2 regions of the Geobacillus sp. G4 genome follow, and region 2 is predicted to be linked to the other one. Evidence: predicted binding sites of a transcription regulator. Region 2 holds the regulator's gene; the other holds the start of a gene.

Region 1 (3,451 bases), on a different contig from region 2:
GAAAGATGATGTCGGCGTTTCCCGGCGGCACGACGTGATCTTCGTCGGAGACAAAAATCAACGCCGGACAGACGATGCGATCGAGTTTCGCTTTTGTCTGTGCCATCAGCCTAGCCAGCTGAAGAAGCGAAGCGGTCGGCGTTTTCTCGTATGCCAGCTCTTTCACATCCGGATTTTTCAAGTCCGAACCGATCGAATCCAGATACCTCGGCAGCTCGCCCCCGCCCGTCATCCCGGCGGCGATGGCCGGGATGTCGACAGCGGCGTTAATCGGCACGATGCCGCAGATGTCTGGGTGATGTTCCGCCAAATAAAGCGTGAGCGTCCCGCCCATCGACAGCCCGGTGACAAAAATGGTTTGGCATCGTTGTTTCAGCCATCCATATCCTTCTTCGACCGAGGCGACCCAATCGTGGAACGTCGTCCGTTCCATGTCTTCGTAATGCGTTCCGTGCCCTTTTAAGCGCGGCAGGCAAACGGTATAGCCGGCTTTCGCATACGCTTCAGCGAGCGGGCGCATGCTGTGGGGCGTGCCGGTGAATCCGTGCACGAGCAGCACCCCGACCGGCCCGTTTTCGGCGTAAAACGGCTCGGCGCCCGAGAGCACCGGATATTGTTCGCTCATCTTCCTCTCCCCCTTATCTAGTCAAATCCGTTCCTCTCACTATATTCGCCGCCGCACCTCTTTTTTCCTTTTTTGATCGGACGCCGTTACCACATCGACAACCATGACCGCCACCATTCGTGAAACAAGCCGTTGACGCCAAAATAGACGAATGCGATCCAAGCGATGCCAACCAATGCTTTCTCCATCCCTTTTCCCGTCCGATAGAGCGGCACTTTCCACCGCTTGGACGAAAACGGCCAAAACAGCGGCACCCCTTGAACAGAAAAAAAGTCTTCCACAATATGAAACAAGTAGCCGAGCACGAGCCCAGCGGTAAACGGCGACGCCGAGTCGCGCCAGACGAGGGCGGCAAGCACCCCCCAGACGATGAGCGAATGCGTCATGCCGCGATGGCCGAACGCTTCTTTTACTTTCCCCGCGACGCCGAACGAACGGCGGCCGACGTATGACGACGGCTCGTCAATGTCAGGAAGAAGGCTGCCGATGACAAGCCCCGCCGTATAGGCGGCGGTAAACGGCAGCTTTGTATGCGCGGCCGCCGCCGCGCCGAGGCATAATGTGGCAATGACATGGCTGGAGTATCGCAACGAAATCCCCTCAAACTTTTATCGTTTTCCCCATTATACCACAGAAAAGAATATTTGTTCGTTTCTTTGACGGATTTGTGACAATGATGCCAAGTGTGACAAAGTTAACATCGCGTTATTGACATCATGGCTATAGTTAAAAGTACACAACGCTAATAAGGAGTGAAGCAAATGACACGAAAACGATCTCCGCTCACCAACCGTTTCAAATATATTCGGCCGATCGAGCGCCAAGCCGACGGCCATAGCGAAACAACCTACGGCGACCGCGCCTGGGAAGATGCGTACCGTCGCCGCTGGCAGCACGACAAAGTCGTCCGCTCGACCCATGGCGTCAACTGCACGGGGTCGTGCAGCTGGAACATTTACGTCAAAAACGGCATCGTCACCTGGGAAGGACAGCAGCTCAACTATCCGTCGACCGGGCCGGATATGCCGGACTTTGAACCGCGCGGCTGCCCGCGCGGCGCGAGCTTCTCATGGTATATGTACAGCCCGCTGCGCGTCAAATACCCGTATGTCCGCGGCATCTTGCTTGACATGTGGCGCGAGGCGCTCTCCCATCATCCAAACAACCCGCTTGAGGCGTGGAAAAGCATCGTTGAAGACCGCGAAAAAGCGAAGCGCTACAAACAGGCGCGCGGGAAGGGCGGATTCGTGCGCGTCAGCTGGGATGAAGCATTGACGCTTGTCGCCGCTTCCTTATTGTATACGGTCGTCAAATACGGCCCGGACCGCAACGTCGGCTTCTCCCCGATTCCAGCCATGTCGATGGTCAGCCATGCCGCCGGATCGCGCTTCATGCAGCTGATGGGCGGGCCGATGTTAAGCTTCTATGATTGGTACGCCGACTTGCCGCCGGCGTCGCCGCAAATTTGGGGCGACCAAACGGACGTGCCGGAGTCAAGCGACTGGTACAACGCCGGCTACATCATCACCTGGGGCTCGAACGTCCCGCTCACCCGGACTCCGGACGCTCACTTTTTAGCCGAAGTGCGCTACCGCGGCACGAAAGTCGTCTCCGTCAGCCCAGATTACGCCGAGTCGACAAAATTCGCCGACGACTGGCTGTCGGTGAAGCAAGGGACGGACGGCGCCTTGGCGATGGCGATGGGACATGTTATTTTAAACAAATATTACGTCAAACGGACCGTTCCATATTTTGAACGATATGCCAAAACGTACACCGATTTTCCGTTTGTCGTCACCTTAAAACAAAACGGCGGCGCATGGACGGCCGGCCGCTTCTTGTTGGCGAAAGACCTTGGCAAACAAACGAACAATGCCGAATGGAAGCCGGTCATCTATGATGAAAACACCGACTCGTTTGTCGTGCCGAATGGAACGATCGGCGCTCGCTGGGAAGACAAAGGAAAATGGAACTTGCGTCTTGTTGATGAGGAAACAGAACAGCCGCTTGAGCCACGCCTGTCGTTTTTAGGGAGCGAAGATGAAGTCATCTCGATCCAGCTTCCATATTTCACCGCTGAGGGCGGAAAAACGATCGAACGCGCGGTTCCAGTGAAAAAAGTGCAAACCGTAACAGGAGACGTTTACGTCACGACCGTCTATGATTTGATTTTGGCCAACTACGGCATTGACCGCGGCATCGGCGGCACAGTCGCCCGCTCGTACGATGACGAGGTGCCATTCACGCCAGCATGGCAAGAAGCGATCACCGGCGTCGACCGCGAACTCGTCGTGAAAATCGCCCGTGAGTTTGCCGACAACGCGATCGACACAAACGGCCGGTCGATGATCATCGTCGGCGCCGGGATCAACCATTGGTTCAACTCCGATACGATTTACCGCGCCGTCTTGAACCTTGTCTTGTTCGTCGGCGCCCAAGGGGTGAATGGCGGCGGTTGGGCCCATTACGTCGGGCAGGAAAAGCTGCGGCCGGTGGAAGGATGGCAGACAATCGCCACCGCCCGCGACTGGGTCGGACCAGCGAAATTGCAAAACGGCACGTCATTCTTTTACTTTGCGACCGACCAATGGCGCTATGAAGAGCGGCCGGTCGATGAGCTCATCTCACCGCTGGCCAAAAAAGCGCGCTATTCACACCCTGGCGATTACAACGTCTTGGCCGCGCGGCTTGGCTGGCTGCCGTCGTACCCGACGTTTAACAAAAACGGCATCGAGCTGTATAACGAAGCAGTAAGCCATGGAGCCCGCACGCCGGAAGAGATCGGCGCCTACGTCGCGAAACAGCTGAAAAAGAAAGAATTGCAGT
Region 2 (3,451 bases):
CGATATCATCCGCCTGACGCCGCTGTTGGTCGTCGTCACCTCCGTCATCGGCCCGATTTTGGAAGAGCTCATCTTCCGCAAAATCATTTTCGGCTCGCTTTATGAAAAATACAACTTTTGGCTTGCTGCGCTTGTCAGTTCGCTTTTGTTTGCCATTGTCCATATGGAGCCGGAACATTTGCTTCTGTACACATCCATGGGGATGGTATTCGCGTTTTTATACGCAAAAACCGGACGCATTTTCGTACCGATTTTCGCCCATGTCGCCATGAATACGTTCGTCGTCGTCATGCAGACGCTATTGGCCGACGAGATTGAGAAAATGATGCGCCAGTCCGAGCTGCCGCTCGCCGTTTGGAGGGTTTGGCTATGATGCGAAACCCTCGGCTGTTTTCGCTTCTGTATTTCGTCTTAGGCTCAATGTTTACGTATTTGGCCATCGAAAGTGCTCATGAAACGGTTTGGAACGTCTCCACCATCGCTTTAGCGGCGCTCGCTGCCTTTGATTTCGGCACCGCCCTTCGCCTTCTTTTCGCCTCAAAACGCTGACCCCCTTCCCGTGATTCGCGCGGGAAGGGACCAGAACATCAATCCCATGACGGCGATCATATCGTGAAAATGGAAACAAAAAAACAAGAGGCCGGCCTCAAAACCCTGTTTTGCGGCTTTTGAGACAGCCCCTTCGTTTGGCCCGGCCTTGCTCGCTTTCCTCTCAATGTTTTTCGTCCCGCCTCACTCATTGCCTTCCTGCTCGACTGCTCGCTGCGCTTTCCGATAGCCGATGCGCGCCACCCAAATGCTTCCTTCATACAAAATGGTGAGCGGAATCATGACGATCACTTGCGACAACACATCCGGCGGCGTAATGACCGCCGCTAAAATAAGCAGCGCTAAATACGCATACTTGCGGATGCGAACAAGAAGCTGCGGCGTAATAAGCCCTAAGCGGGTAAAAAACAGCACAACAATCGGAAGCTGAAATACGATGCCAAACGGCAGCACGAGCTGAAGCAAAAACTGAAAATATTCATTAATGCCGATCATTTGTTGAACCCCTAGTTGGTCAGCCAGCTGGCTCATAAATCGAACGACAAACGGAAACAAGACGAAATAAGCGAAGCTGACGCCTGCTAAAAAAAGAACGATCGACGCCGGGATATAGCTTAACGTCACTTTCCGCTCTTTTTCATACAGACCGGGGCTGACAAACGCCCAAATTTGATACAACAGCACCGGAGCCGACAGCACAGCTGCGATGACAAAGGCAAACTGAAAATACACTTTAATCGGATCGGTGAGGCGGAAGGCGTTCATGGTCAAATGCTTCGCCTCGGCCGTTCGCTGCAAATACAAAATGACATCATCGACAAAAAAGAAACTAACGACAAGCGCCGCAGCAAAAAAGATGAGCACGATGATGAGCCGTTTTCGCAGTTCACCCAGATGCTCATACACCGACATTTCTTTGTCATTCATTGTTTCTCCATCCTGCCTTGTCATCGGTCGGTTTTCGTTTCTTCGTCATCAGCGAGCCCTTTTGTGGCGTCTTTAAACTCGCGAAGCGACTGGCCGAACGACCGCCCTAATTCCGGCAGCTTTTTCGTGCCAAACAGCAACAAAATTGCAGCAACGAGCAACAAATATTTCATGTGTTGTTCTCTCCTTTTACGATGGCGATGGATAGTTTTTCAAAAAATAGACGAGCGACTGCAGCTCAATGGCTAAATCGATATGATGGACGCGAATATGGTTCGGCACGTTCAACCGCGCCGGAGTAAAGTTTAAAATGCCTTTAATTCCTTGGACGACAAGGCGGTCGGTCAGCGCTTGAGCCGCGGCGGCCGGCACGGTTAAAATGGCGACCGGGATGTTTTCGTGAAGCCGCTCCTCCAACTCATCGAGATGATAGACCGGCACCCCGCCGACTGTCGTTCCTACTTTCCGCTCATCGACATCAAACGCCATCACGATTTTCGTATTGTTGTTTTTCGAAAAATTATAGTTTAAAAAGGCGGTGCCTAAATTGCCGACGCCAAACAAGGCGACTTCGGTCACCTCATCCTCTTCAAGCGTCCGGCGGAAAAACGACAACAAATAATTGACATTATACCCGTATCCCTTTTTACCAAGCGCGCCAAAATAGGAGAAATCGCGGCGGATCGTCGCCGGATCGACTTTCACCGCCTCGCTCAACTCGGCAGAGGAGACGCGTTGCTTGCCGGAAGCGTGCAAGTTTTTCAAAAACCGATAGTAAAGCGGCAGCCGTTTGGCGGTTGCCTGCGGAATTTTCGGTTGTTCGTTGCTCATGATCTCATCCCCTAGCTAATCGGTTTTCCGTCGGTAATGGCCAGACTTCCCGCCCGTTTTTTCGACCAAATACGTCGGACCGATGACCATTCCTTTATCAAGCGCCTTGCACATATCGTACACCGTCAACGCACAGACCGAAGCGGCCGTCAGCGCTTCCATTTCCACTCCTGTGCTCCCTTTCGTTTTCACCGTTGCCGTGATGACGAGCTTATGCGCTTCTCCATCGTTTTCCCAAGCAAAAGCAATGTCCACACCCTTTAACATAAGCGGGTGACACATTGGAATAAGGTCAGCTGTCTTCTTCGCCGCCATCACCCCCGCCACTTGAGCGACGGCGAGCACATCCCCTTTCTCGATCGCATTGCTCGTCATTTTTTCGTAAATTTCCCGGCTGACAGTCACGCTCGTTTGCGCCACAGCCACTCGCACAGTATCTTCTTTGTGCGTAATATCAACCATTTTCGCGCGCCCTTGTTCATTGAAATGAGTGAACGATGACAATACAATCTCCTCCATTTATACACTATACACGATTTTTCATCATTCGTCTTTGACCGTTTTCGCGACTTACGTTAAACTATTCGCGAGGTGAAATGACATGATCATTTTGCAAGTGCACGGGCTCACGAAATATTTCGGCGCTGACCTTATTTTATCGAATATAAAACTAGAAATACAGTCCCGCGACCGAATTGCCCTTGTCGGCCGCAACGGAGCGGGAAAATCGACATTGTTGAAAATCATCGCCGGTGAACTCTCTTTCGACAGCGGCAAAATCATCAAACCAAACCATATCAAAATCGGCTATTTGGCGCAAAACAGCGGGCTCGACTCGCCGCGTTCCATTTGGGACGAAATGCTTGAGGTATTCACCCCGCTTCTAGGACTCGAAAAACAGCTCGCCGAACTCAGCATGCAACTCGGCGACCCAGACGTACTCGCCGATCCAGCTCGCTATGAAAAAACGCTGAAAACGTATGACGAGCTGCAAGAACAATACAAAGAACAAGGCGGCTACCAATACGAAGCCGATATCCGCTCCGTTTTGCACGGGCTGCAGTTTTCCTCATATGATTATAAAACAACGCCGATCTCGTCGTTAAGCGGCGGACAGCGGACGCGTCTTGCCCTTGGGAAATTG

The links. The regulator Rex, encoded in region 2, represses fermentation and respiration genes when NADH is low (regulators of the CRP and FNR family bind a similar motif). The targets are predictions, from matches to a motif close to TTGTGAAATATTTCACAA.
Region 1: ABS784_RS12170 (nitrate reductase subunit alpha) is a predicted target of Rex. The motif match lies at 1,309-1,326, and genes of this name have one in related genera.

The regions. Positions count from the first base shown of each region.
Region 1 is NZ_JBEPJY010000009.1:66,596-70,046, forward strand. It holds gene ABS784_RS12160 (alpha/beta hydrolase) at 1-625, opposite strand, end outside; gene ABS784_RS12165 (metal-dependent hydrolase) at 712-1,215, opposite strand; gene ABS784_RS12170 (nitrate reductase subunit alpha) at 1,387-3,451, shown strand, end outside.
Region 2 is NZ_JBEPJY010000025.1:13,160-16,610, forward strand. It holds gene ABS784_RS15825 (CPBP family intramembrane glutamic endopeptidase) at 1-373, shown strand, start outside; gene ABS784_RS15830 (YdiK family protein) at 370-549, shown strand; gene tatC (twin-arginine translocase subunit TatC) at 733-1,476, opposite strand; gene tatA (twin-arginine translocase TatA/TatE family subunit) at 1,497-1,649, opposite strand; gene ABS784_RS15845 (redox-sensing transcriptional repressor Rex) at 1,666-2,307, opposite strand; gene moaC (cyclic pyranopterin monophosphate synthase MoaC) at 2,323-2,811, opposite strand; gene ABS784_RS15855 (ABC-F family ATP-binding cassette domain-containing protein) at 2,909-3,451, shown strand, end outside.